One region of the Proteus sp. G2626 genome, then DNA from elsewhere that is predicted to be linked to it. Evidence: predicted binding sites of a transcription regulator. Region 1 holds the regulator's gene; each other region holds the start of a gene.
What was found. Region 1 encodes CRP, which controls carbon source genes, mostly activating them, when cyclic AMP is high. Its sites were predicted from a motif close to ATGTGANNNNNNTCACAT; they were not measured.
Positions count from the first base shown of each region.

Region 2: the regulator CRP is predicted to act here: its motif matches at 1,980-1,997, upstream of GWJ05_RS11475 (NupC/NupG family nucleoside CNT transporter).
Region 3: the regulator CRP is predicted to act here: its motif matches at 1,820-1,837, upstream of hpt (hypoxanthine phosphoribosyltransferase).
Region 4: the regulator CRP is predicted to act here: its motif matches at 1,325-1,342, upstream of deoC (deoxyribose-phosphate aldolase).

Region 1 is NZ_JAABNH010000025.1:238,107-241,325, reverse strand. Features, by position in the region: gene GWJ05_RS10920 (phosphoribulokinase) at 1-70, shown strand, start outside; gene GWJ05_RS10915 (OsmC family protein) at 159-566, opposite strand; gene crp (cAMP-activated global transcriptional regulator CRP) at 879-1,511, shown strand; gene argD (bifunctional acetylornithine/succinyldiaminopimelate transaminase) at 1,608-2,825, opposite strand; gene GWJ05_RS10900 (aminodeoxychorismate synthase component II) at 2,943-3,219, opposite strand, start outside.
Region 2 is NZ_JAABNH010000026.1:92,441-95,659, reverse strand. Features, by position in the region: gene GWJ05_RS11485 (MarR family winged helix-turn-helix transcriptional regulator) at 1-350, shown strand, start outside; gene GWJ05_RS11480 (DUF3820 family protein) at 353-568, opposite strand; gene GWJ05_RS11475 (NupC/NupG family nucleoside CNT transporter) at 735-1,919, opposite strand; gene ligA (NAD-dependent DNA ligase LigA) at 2,149-3,219, opposite strand, start outside.
Region 3 is NZ_JAABNH010000009.1:125,721-128,939, reverse strand. Features, by position in the region: gene cueO (multicopper oxidase CueO) at 203-1,783, shown strand; gene hpt (hypoxanthine phosphoribosyltransferase) at 1,943-2,485, shown strand; gene can (carbonate dehydratase) at 2,558-3,211, opposite strand.
Region 4 is NZ_JAABNH010000007.1:201,139-204,357, forward strand. Features, by position in the region: gene deoA (thymidine phosphorylase) at 1-246, opposite strand, end outside; gene deoC (deoxyribose-phosphate aldolase) at 314-1,093, opposite strand; gene GWJ05_RS03380 (NupC/NupG family nucleoside CNT transporter) at 1,616-2,917, opposite strand.

The DNA of each region.
Region 1 (3,219 bases):
AGGATTAGCAATGGAATTAATTATGGCGCCATTAGTCAAAAAATTATTAAATGGCGAAAAAATCAGTTAACCAAAATAAAATCTATTTCTATAAAAATAATATCCCCTTAATTAAGGGATATTATTTCTAAATTAAACTTTATTTTAAAATATCAAATTTATTCAGCATCTTTTATTTCAAATGAATGTGTAATATTAGCTGCTTTTCCTAACATTAAAGAAACAGAACAATATTTTTCTGCAGATAATTGAACCGCTCGTTCAACAATTTTATCTGTGAGTTCTTTACCTGAAACGATAAAATGCAAATTGATATCAGTGAATAAACGAGGGGCTTCTTCTCGACGCTCTGAAGTTAATTTCACTTCACAATCAGTCACTTGATGACGACCTTTACGTAAAATACTGACGACATCAATAGCACTACATCCACCCGCAGCAATTAAGACCATTTCCATTGGGCTTGGTGCTTTATCACCAGAGTTTCCATCCATCATAATTTGATGACCCGATGAAGATTCCCCAACAAAAGATAAATCTTCAACCCACTTAACGCGTGCTTCCATTTATTTTCCCCTAAACATGACAGAAACTAAAAGAGTACATTCTCATAATTCAACTAGCAATTAGCAAATAGGTTTATTATGCTGACTGCGTAAAACGAGACTTAATGCACTAATTGTGTTAAAAACAATATCTGCTTGATGATAGTGGTTAAGATCAATGCATTATTTTCTCATTTATTATAATCTACTCCATATTAACTTACCGTGTTCTCAGGAAGTTAATAGGTCAAGATAGGATTTTTAAGCACGCTGTCTCAAAAGGGAGCCTATCCGTTTTGAAAGGCTGCATTTAACGTACAGAGGATAACGCGAATGGTTCTCGGCAAGCCGCAAACAGACCCGACTCTTGAATGGTTTTTGTCACACTGCCATATTCACAAATATCCATCCAAGAGCACGCTGATCCACCAAGGTGAGAAAGCGGAAACACTTTATTATATTGTTAAAGGTTCCGTGGCTGTTCTTATTAAAGATGAAGAAGGAAAAGAAATGATCCTCTCCTACCTAAATCAGGGGGATTTCATCGGTGAACTCGGATTATTTGAAGAAGATCAAGAACGTAGTGCATGGGTTAGAGCAAAAACAGCCTGTGAAGTAGCAGAAATTTCCTATAAAAAATTCCGCCAATTAATTCAGGTTAACCCTGACATTCTGATGCGCCTATCAGCTCAAATGGCGAACAGATTACAAACCACATCAGAAAAAGTAGGTAACCTTGCTTTCCTTGATGTAACAGGCCGTATTGCACAAACCTTATTAAACTTAGCAAAACAACCTGATGCGATGACACACCCTGATGGCATGCAAATTAAAATTACACGTCAGGAAATTGGTCAAATCGTGGGTTGTTCACGCGAAACTGTAGGCCGTATTCTTAAAATGCTAGAAGATCAAAACCTGATCTCAGCACACGGTAAAACTATCGTCGTTTACGGAACTCGCTAATTTTCCCCACCCGAACAAACAATAGCTCTATACAAAAGAGCTATTGATAAAAAGAACGGTATGAACCCCATCCTTGCTGATGGGGTTTTTTAATAACTATACCCCTTCTACAAACGCGGCAATGGCGGCTTTTAATGCGACCATCCCCTCTTGTAATTCTTCTTGGGTAATAATTAATGAGGGTGTAAAACGCATAACATCAGCGCCTGCATTTAACATCATTAATCCCTGCTTTGCAGCCAGCCCTAATAATATTTTTGCTTTGCCTTCATATTGTGGTGCGAGTTGTGCGCCAATCAATAATCCTTGCCCACGGATTTGCGAAAAGACGTTGTAGGTTTGATTTATTGCTGTGAGCTCGTCTACAATCCACTGATAGCGCTTTTCTACTCCCTTAAGTACCTCAGGTGTATTGATTAAATCAAAAGCGACATTGCCCACTGCACACGCTAATGGATTCCCCCCATAAGTTGTACCATGAGTTCCTACCCCCATTACTGACGCTATCTCTTGTGTCGTTAACATCGCACTGAGCGGAAAACCACTTCCGAGTGCCTTTGCCGTGGTAATAATGTCTGGTGTCACATCATAATGCATATAAGCAAAAAGCTTACCTGTACGCCCCATACCTGTTTGTACTTCATCAAGGACAAGTAATGCTTGATGTTTATCGCACAGCTCACGTAGCCCTCTCATAAATTCAGGGGTTGCTGCTGTTACACCACCTTCACCTTGTACTGGCTCTAACACAACGGCACAAGTATGATCATCAATAACGGCTTTCACTGCATCTAAATCATTAAAAGGAATATGTACGATATCAGCAGGTTTTGGGCCAAAACCATCGGCGTATTTAGGTTGTCCTCCAACCGATACTGTAAACAAGGTTCGACCATGGAAGGCATGGTGAAAGGCAATAATTTTGGTTTTATAAGGATGATGGCGGGTGATTGCATAATGGCGAGCGAGTTTAAATGCGGCCTCATTTGCTTCGGCGCCAGAATTAGCAAAAAAGACACGTTCTGCAAATGTGTTATCAATGAGCTTTTGTGCTAAACGCAGTGCAGGCTCATTCGTGAAAATATTACTCACATGCCAAAGTTTTTCACTTTGTTCTTTCAATGCTTGATTGAGAGCAGGATGAGCATGTCCTAATGCCAACACGGCAATACCACCAGCAAAATCAATATAAGATTTTCCTTGCTGATCCCAAACTCGACTTCCCACCCCTTTAACAGGAATAAATTCTGCGGGTGAATAAATTGGCAACATTACTTGATCGTAAGTTGCCCGGTTGATACTTTGTTTTGTCATTACCCCACCTGATCGTTATTCGTCTTTAATATGAAAATATAATCACTAAATATGAATAAAAAATCAAATGTGGTTTTGTATAAAAAGGCGTTATTTTGTTATTTAAATACTATCTTATTAATATTTAAGAAAATTATTTAATAACTCATGGCCTTGTTCACTTAAAATACTTTCTGGGTGAAACTGAACCCCTTCAATTGGAAGTGTACGATGACGAATACCCATAATTTCATCAACATTGCCATCATGTTGGCTCCATGCCGTTACTTCAAAAGGCACTGGTAACGTCGTAGCATCTATCACTAAAGAGTGATAGCGCGTTACACTTAAAGGACGATTAAGTCCTTTAAAAACCCCTTGTTGGTTATGGTGTATCAATGAATTTTTACCATGC
Region 2 (3,219 bases), on a different contig from region 1:
GGGGTCAATATGATATTTTAGAATTATTACGCCTACGAGGCGACTTAACACCTTCCCAATTAAGTAATTCGTTAGCAATTTCAAGACAAAATTTATCGAAGTTTATGCGAGGATTAAAAGCCTTAGGCTTTATTACACAATATCGTTCTGAGAAAGATAAACGCGAATTTATTACTCAACTAACCGATGAAGGGCATGCATTTTTAGAAAGGGCTGCATTAGGCCGAAAGCAGAATGCAAAAAAAATTCAGGAAAGATTAACAATTGAAGAGCAAACATTATTTATTGAATTAAGTCAAAAAATTATTAATGCATTAACATCTGAAAAATTAGGTATAAATAATGATTAAGATCACCGCTTTAATGGCTTCAATAGTCCCTCTAACCCTTCAATTTTAATTGCAAGGGTCATCTCCATGAGTTGCCCTAATTTTCCTTCTGGGAACGCCCCTTTCTTAGCAAACCATAATAAATACTCTTCAGGCAAATCGACCAACATTCGTCCTTTATACTTTCCAAATGGCATTTGTGTATTTGCTATATCAATAAGGTGTTGTTTCTCGAGCATGTTATATACCACTTTGTCATCGAAGGAATAGAGTCGATTATAAGGTAATTGAAAGATAAAAAAAGCAGTACCCGAAGGCACTGCTTGATTTTCTGTTACCTAATTAACAAATAACTCGGTTTACATTGTTATTTTATTCACATGCTATCTGTTTTATCTTGAGTGATTAAACAAACAGACCCGCGATAGCCGCAGATAAGAAGCTCACTAATGTAGAGCCGAACAGTAATTTCAGACCAAAACGAGAAACAACGTTACCTTGCATTTCGTTTAAACCTTTAATCGCACCTGCAACAATTCCGATTGAAGAGAAGTTAGCAAATGAAACTAAGAATACCGATAAAATACCCACTGAACGGGGTGAAATATCAGCTGCAATATCTTGTAAGCTACCCATGGCAACAAATTCGTTAGAGACTAATTTTGTTGCCATCACACTACCAACACGTAATGCGTCTTGTTCTGGTACACCAATCACCCATGCTAATGGATAGAAAACGTAACCTAAGCAATCTTGGAAACTGATACCAAAAATCATACTGAAAATTGCATTCACTGCAGCAATTAAGGCAATGAAACCAATCAGCATTGCAGCCACGATTAACGCAACCTTGAAGCCTGCTAAGATATATTCACCTAACATTTCAAAGAAGCTTTGGCCTTCATGCAGATTCCCCATTTGAATGTCTTCTTCATTCTCAACAGAATATGGGTTTATTACAGAAAGGACGATAAAAGTACTGAACATATTCAGTACTAAAGCAGCAACAACATATTTTGGATCTAGCATTGTCATGTATGCACCAACAATTGACATTGATACTGTCGACATAGCTGTTGCAGCCATCGTGTACATACGACGCTGGGACATTTTTCCTAATACATCTTTATAGGCAATAAAGTTCTCTGATTGCCCAAGAACTAATGAGCTCACTGCGTTGAATGATTCTAATTTCCCCATACCGTTCACTTTGGAAAGCACAGTACCGATAATGCGGATCACGAAAGGTAATACTTTGATATGTTGAAGAATACCAATTAATGCAGAAATAAAGATAATTGGACAAAGTACATTCAGGAAGAAGAATGCTAAACCACCTTTCATCATGCCACCAAATACAAATTCAGTCCCTTGAGCGGCATAACCTAATAAGTGATCAAATAATCCAGCGAAGCCACGAACAAAGCCTTCACCAACATCAGAGTTGAGGAAGAACCATGCCAATGCGATTTCAATAACTAATAACTGCACGATATAACGCAGACGGATCCCTTTGCGGTTATTACTCGCAATGAATGCTAATGCGCCAATAACGGCGAGTGCCAAAACGAAGTGAATGATAGAAGACATGCATGCTCCAAAAATAAAAATAAATCTTGAGGAGCATTTTATGTAACGCGTAACATTACGATGTGACTATTGTCACAATATCATGAAACTGCATACACACTAATTATTAAATAAGATAGGTTGATCACACTTTATGAGTTACTAAAGAAACATTAAATGTAAATTTCGCTTAAGTAAAAAAATGCTACTGAGAGCATTTCTCAGTAGCATTTATCAAATAATAGAGTGATTATTTAGATTGATCAAGTAATCTTATCATTTCATCTTCATCAATAACGGTTATCTCTAACTCGTTAGCTTTCACTAACTTAGAGCCCGCGGCTTCGCCCGCTATCACCATATCTGTCTTCTTAGAAACACTTCCACTCACTTTTGCTCCTAAAGCAATTAATCTGTCTTTTGCTTCATCACGTGTTAATTGTGATAATGAACCCGTTAACACCACCGTTTTACCTGCAAAAGGATTATCGCCCGCTTCATGAGTCACAATCACGGGTGCTTGCCATGTAATACCTGCATCATTAATTAGCTGGTCAATAACTGTTTTATTGTGTTCTTCTTGGAAAAAATTCACAACATGCTTAGCCACAATATCACCCACATCAGGGACTGATTTTAGCGCTTCAACATCTGCATTTCGTAATGCATCAAGCGTAGGAAAATGGGCTGTTAATCCACTTGCCGTAGCTTCACCTACTTCTCTAATTCCAAGTGCATAAATAAAACGCGCAAAAGTCGTTGATTTGGCTTTATCTAATGCTGTAATTAATTTTTTGGCTGATTTCTCACCCATTCGCTCTAAACCAGACAGGATTTTTTCATCTAAACGAAAAAGATCAGCAGGTGTTTTGACATACTCTTTTTCAACCAATTGGTCGATAATTTTATCGCCCATACCATCAACGTCCATCGCGCGACGAGAAACAAAATGCTTAAGAGCTTCTTTACGCTGTGCACCGCAAATCAACCCCCCAGTACAACGTGCAACGGCTTCGCCTTCAATACGCTCTATATCAGATTGGCAAATTGGGCATTGCGTTGGAAAAACAATCTTTTGTGCATCGGTAGGACGTTTCTCTTCAATCACACTAACAACCTGAGGAATAACGTCACCTGCACGACGAATAATCACAGTATCGCCAATGCGTATTCCTAAACGTTCAATTTCATCGGCATTGTGTAATGTGGCATTACTCACAACAACACCAGCAACTTGTACCGGCTCTAAACGCGCAACGGGAGTAATTGCGCCAGTACGACCAACCTGGAATTCAACATCTTTAATGATAGTCATTTGCTC
Region 3 (3,219 bases), on a different contig from region 1:
TTCCTTTGTGTGATGATTTAGCAAGTTTTGTTATTTGGCTTAATGTAGTTAAAAGTTTTGCAAAGACCCGCTATTTTGTTGGGTTTTAAATTGACCTTCCAGTAAGGGGAAACTTTAGCATCGGTAATAGGTTACAAGGCTTTTTTATTCGTCTTATCTCAATAAAGACAGAATAACTTGTTTTTATTCAAAGGAATATATTATGCAACGTCGTGAATTTTTAAAATTAGGCGCAACATTGAGTGCTGTAACATTATTGCCGAGCTGGAGTCGTTTTGCGTTCGCCCAAAGTAACACGCCTTCATTGGCTATTCCACCTCAAATTACGCCTGATGCTCAACAAAAGATTGTTCTTAATATTCAACAAGGTGTTTCCCAATTTATTCCCAATGCAAGCACAACCACATGGGGTTATAACGGCAGTTTATTAGGTCCCGCTCTGAAACTTAAACGAGGCCAACCAGTCACTATTAATATCAATAATAAATTGCCAGAAACGACAACGGTTCATTGGCATGGTCTTGAAATTAGCGGTGAAGAAGACGGTGGCCCACAAGCAATGATTGAACCTGGGAAATCTCGTACAGTCACTTTTACACCAAATCAAGCAGAATCTACGTGCTGGTTCCACCCTCATACTCATGGCGTTACGGGACAACAAGTCGCTATGGGATTAGGCGGATTGGTCATTATTGAAGATGATGAAACCGCAAGCCGTAAATTGCCAAATCGCTGGGGTGTTGATGATTTGCCCGTTATTTTACAAGACAAGCGTTTAGACAGTGATGGACAAATCGATTATCAACTCGATGTTATGAGTGCTGCAATTGGTTGGTTTGGCGATATGATGTTAACTAACGGTGCAATTCAACCACAACATATTGTGCCAAAAGGCTGGATCAGATTACGCTTCTTAAATGGTTGTAATGCGCGAAGTTTAAACCTTGCCACAAGTGATGGTAGACCAATGTATGTTATTGCTAGCGATGGAGGGTTGTTAGCGGAACCTGTCAAAGTGACTGAATTGCCGATTTTAATGGGTGAGCGCTTTGAAGTTTTAGTGGATACGTCTGATGGGCGTGATTTTGATATTGTTACTTTACCCGTACGCCAAATGGGGATGGTTTTAGCGCCATTTGACAATGTACTCCCTGTGTTGCGTTTATTACCATCAGCAGAAAAAGGGCAAGGCTTATTACCTGAGCAATTAGCACTTATTCCAGCATTACCAACACTCAGCAATCTTTCAACGCGGACATTACATTTACGTATGGATATGCGTTTAGATATGCAAGGTATGATGCTATTAACAGAACGTTATGGTGATAAAGCATTAGCGGGCATTCATCATGGGATGAGTCATATGCGACAAGGTAACGGCAGTGGCATGATGGGCGGTGGGATGAATTGCGGTCATGGAAATGGTGATTTAGATATCTATAATGCCAATAGTATCAATGGTATTCCATTCTCAATGACTGAACCTGCATTTGATGTGAAACAAGGCGTTTATGAGCGTTGGGTTGTTTCTGGTCGTGGTGACATGATGCTACATCCATTCCATGTTCATGGTACACAATTTCGTATTTTATCTGAAAATGGTAGAGCACCAGAGAAGCATCGCCAAGGTTGGAAAGATATTGTGAAAGTTGAAGGACAACTTAGCGAAATTCTTGCAAAGTTTGACCATTTAGCGACAAAACAGCACCCATTTATGGCACACTGCCATTTATTAGAACATGAAGATACGGGGATGATGGCAGGATTTACCGTGAGTAAATAATCTATCACTATAAAAATTATTAATATCAGTAAGATAAATTGATAAAGAGCACAAGATTAATATTTTGTGCCTTTATTTTCATTAAATCAGATCATCGCATGATGAGGGAAGTTCTGGTACAATCGTTTGCTTTCCCCGTTAACCCAATCGAAATTAATCATGAAACATATTGTTGATGTCATGATCTCTGAAGAAGAGATCAAACAGCGTATTGCTGAGCTAGGTCGTGAAATCACAGAACATTACCGCCCACGTCAAGGTCAACATGATCTTGTCTTAATCGGCTTGTTAAAAGGTTCTTTTATTTTTATGGCAGATTTATGCCGTGAAATTGACGTGAACCATGAAGTCGATTTTATGACTGTATCAAGTTACGGTAATGGGATGACGTCAACGCGTGACGTTAAAATCATTAAAGATCTCGATGAAGATATCCGTGGTAAAGATGTTCTGATTGTTGAAGATATCATTGACTCAGGTAATACCTTAAACCGCGTTAAAGAGATTTTAAGCTTACGTGAGCCTGCTTCTATTTCTATCTGTACTCTGTTGGATAAACCCTCTCGCCGTGAAGTAGATGTACCCGTTGAGTGGATTGGTTATTCCATCGAAGATAAATTCGTTATTGGTTACGGTATTGATTACGCACAGCGTTATCGCCATCTGCCTTATATTGGGCATGTAACATTATTAGATGAGTAATTATTTGTTGACTTAAAATAGAAGTGAAAAAACCCGCTTTAGGCGGGTTTTTTATTGAATAGAATGTGTTTATTAACGTGGATGACTTAATTTTGCCATTGCTTGACGATAAGAAAGTTCAAGCTTTTCACGGCTATCTGAGGTGACATCGAGATCGTGCAATTCACCATTATTTAAACCATAAACCCAGCCGTGGATCATCACTTTTTGCCCACGTTTCCACGCGGCTTGCATTATAGTAGAGTGACCGAGGTTATACACTTGTTCGATAACGTTGAGTTCACAAAGTAGGTTTAACCTATCTTGTGGGGCAAGTTCACCTAACATTGAGCTGTGCTTGTACCAAATATCGCGGATATGCAGTAACCAGTTATTGATAAGTCCTAATTCAGTTCCTTCAATGGCCGCTTCAATGCCACCACAGCCATAGTGTCCACAGACAATAATATGCTCAACTTGTAATACATCAACCGCATATTGGATCACTGAAAGGCAGTTTAAATCGGTATGGATGACTAAGTTTGCTACATTACGGTGAACAAATAAGTCACCCGGTGCTGCATTGATCAATTTTTCTGCTGGAACGCGGCTGTCTGAGCAACCAATCCATAAAAAATGAGGCTTTTGACCTTTACAGAGATCTTTAAAAAACTGAGGGTTTTCTTCAGTAACAGATTCTGACCATTGCTTGTTATTGGCTAACAGTTCTTCAATTTTTCTCATCATGACGTGAC
Region 4 (3,219 bases), on a different contig from region 1:
AACAATTGGGCCATTTAAATTTAGGCTTTTCCAGTTCAATACAGTACCGGAATCACGCATGGCTAATGTCAAAGCAACACGCTCAGGCATAGTCATGTCGTGGAAATAAATAGTCATTGCTAATGCAGCAATTTGACCTTCAGAAACAGTATTATCTCTGACGCCATTAATGAAAAAACGAATTTCTTCCTCAGTTAAAGGATGACCATCACGTTTTTTACGAATAATTTCTTGGGCAAGAAACACTGCAACCTCCTGGCTTTATAGCATTGATAACGCCCACAATATGACGTAGGCGTATTACACGAATGGATTAGTAACCACTAGATGATTTTTGTTCGCCATGACCTAAAGTAGCTAATAAATTCCCTAACAAGCTTGAGGCGCCAAAACGGAAGTGACGGGCATCAACCCAGTTGTCACCCATAATGCGGTTAGCTAATGCTAGATATTGAGCAGCTTCTTCAGCGGTACGAACACCACCTGCAGGTTTAAAACCTACATCTTTGCCAACCCCCATATCGTGGATCACTTGGATCATTAACTCAGCGCTTTCCAGTGTTGCATTTACAGGCACTTTACCTGTCGAAGTTTTAATAAAGTCAGCACCTGCTTTGATTGAAATTTCAGAGGCTTTACGGATAAGTTCTGGTTCTTTCAGCTCACCCGTTTCAATAATAACTTTCAGTAAAGCACCGGCTTCTACGCAAGCCTCTTTACATGCTTTAACGATATCAAAACCGATTTGCTCATTACCTGCCATAAATGTACGGTAAGGGAAAACAACGTCAACCTCATCTGCGCCATAAGCTAATGCCGCATTGGTTTCTGCTAATGCGATATCTAAATCATCATTACCATGAGGGAAGTTAGTTACGGTTGCAATACGGATTTCTGGTGTACCTTGTTCGCGTAACACTTTACGTGCTAACGGAATAAAACGTGGGTAGATACAAATAGCGGCTGTATTGCCTTCTGGGCTTTTAGCCTGATGACATAACGCAGTCACTTTTGCATCAGTGTCGTCATCATTTAACGTAGTTAAATCCATCAAAGACAGCGCAAGGCGCGCTGCAGCGGTTAAATCTGTCATAAAACTCTCCAACGATGTTTCTCAAGCCCTTGTGGGCGTACGCTTAAGGTTAGCGATTAAATTTGTTGGCGAGCGGACTTGGTTCCTTGAAGATGTTGTTGTAACTTGTGCTACAACGACAGCTGAGCTCCCTCTCACCGCGCTATGCTCACTTCGGCGACCCGACATTGAGCCTTCGCCATTCCATGAAGTTTCAGCACATCTTATTTGAACACGCTAAGGAACAATTAGATGTGCTTTACATCACACTAATCAAATACAACTTGCAACCAGTGACATATAAATGTGATAGAAATCACATAATGGTTATTTTCTGGTTTAATATTACTCGAATACCGTTTCTAAGTCGTCTTTATAACGTAAAAAAAAGTGCAATTGATATGAAATGACAGACTTTTGACCATATTCAATACAAACTGCGAAATATCTCACACAGTAAAAGTAGTTAACATTACAGCAGAAAACAAACATAAAAAGAGCAGATAGGCGAACCCTATCTGCTCTTCACAATAAAAAAATCAATTAAGCAGCAACAACAGCCATTGCCGTTAATGCAAAGAAGAATCCTGCAATAGTTGCACTCATTAAGTTAGAAAGTGTACCTGCAAGCACAGCTTTCATCCCCAAACGCGCCACATCTTTACGGCGATTTGGCGCCATTCCACCTAAACCGCCTAATAATACAGCAACGGAGGAAAGGTTAGCAAAGCCACACAGTGCAAAAGAGATGATTATCTTCGTTTGCTCTGATAGCACCACCAGTCCTGAACCAGCAACAAGTGCATCTTCTTGAAGGTATTTACTAAATTCAGAATAAGCATAGAACTCATTGATAACAATTTTTTGTCCAATAAATGAGCCTGCAATGGTTGCTTCACTCCAAGGAACACCAATCAAGAAGGCTATAGGTGCAAACACCCAACCAAACACCAATTCTAATGAGAAATTCTCATAACCAAACCAGCCACCAATGCCTCCAAGGATACCATTAACTAATGCAATCAAAGCAACAAAAGCCAGTAACATGGCTCCCACGTTAAGAGCTAGCTGTAAACCAGAAGAGGCACCAGCAGCAGCTGCATCGATAATATTGGCTGGTTTTTCGTCATCTGCCATTTTATCAAACGCATCTTTTTGATCATCAGGGGTTTCGGTTTCAGGGATCAACAATTTAGCAAAGAGTAAACCACCTGGAGCCGCCATAAAGGATGCGGTGATCAGATACTCCAACGGTACGCCCATGCTGGCATATCCAGCAAGTACAGAACCTGCAACAGAGGCTAAACCACCACACATAACAGCAAAGAGTTCTGAGGTTGTCATTCTTGCAATATAAGGGCGAACAACAAGTGGAGCTTCTGTTTGTCCAACGAAAATATTTGCCGTTGCAGACATAGATTCTGTTCGAGATGTACCCAGTACTTTTTGTAAGCCACCACCAAGAATTTTAATGACAACTTGCATAATACCAAGGTAATACAGTACTGCTATTAGTGAAGAGAAAAATACGATAACAGGCAGTACGCGTAGGGCGAATACAAAACCGCCACCACCAAACAACTCGAACATTTTATCTGATACTAGGCCTGCAAACAGGAAACTCATCCCATTATTGCCGTAATCAATAACATTCTTAACGCCATCAGAAATCGCAAGAAGTACCTCACGACCACTGTCGGAATAAAGAACAAATGCACCTAAGCCAATCTGAATAAGGAATGCGCCACCAACTGTACGTAGTCTAATTGCACGTCGATTGCTGGAAAATAGAACGGCTATCAATATTAATGTTGCCATTCCGACCAAGCTCATAATGAGTTGCATTGAAGGATCCCTGTTCATATAAAAATTTAATGGATTATCAATAACGCTCTAGTCGAGCTTATTGACTCTTTTTGCCAGATAATTATACCTAGTCTAAGAAAAGAACCCTCAACATCCATCACAAATAGAGTCTGGAAAAAGTAACACAAAAGTCACAAATGAGAAGTAGATCACACAAAAAGAGAGAAAAACACATTTATTGAATAGGCAGGATAAAGAGAAAAAATCATGTGATTAACAAATCATGTATTCAATCTTAAACAGTAAAGTAAAATAAGCACCTTATCCATATCAATAAGATT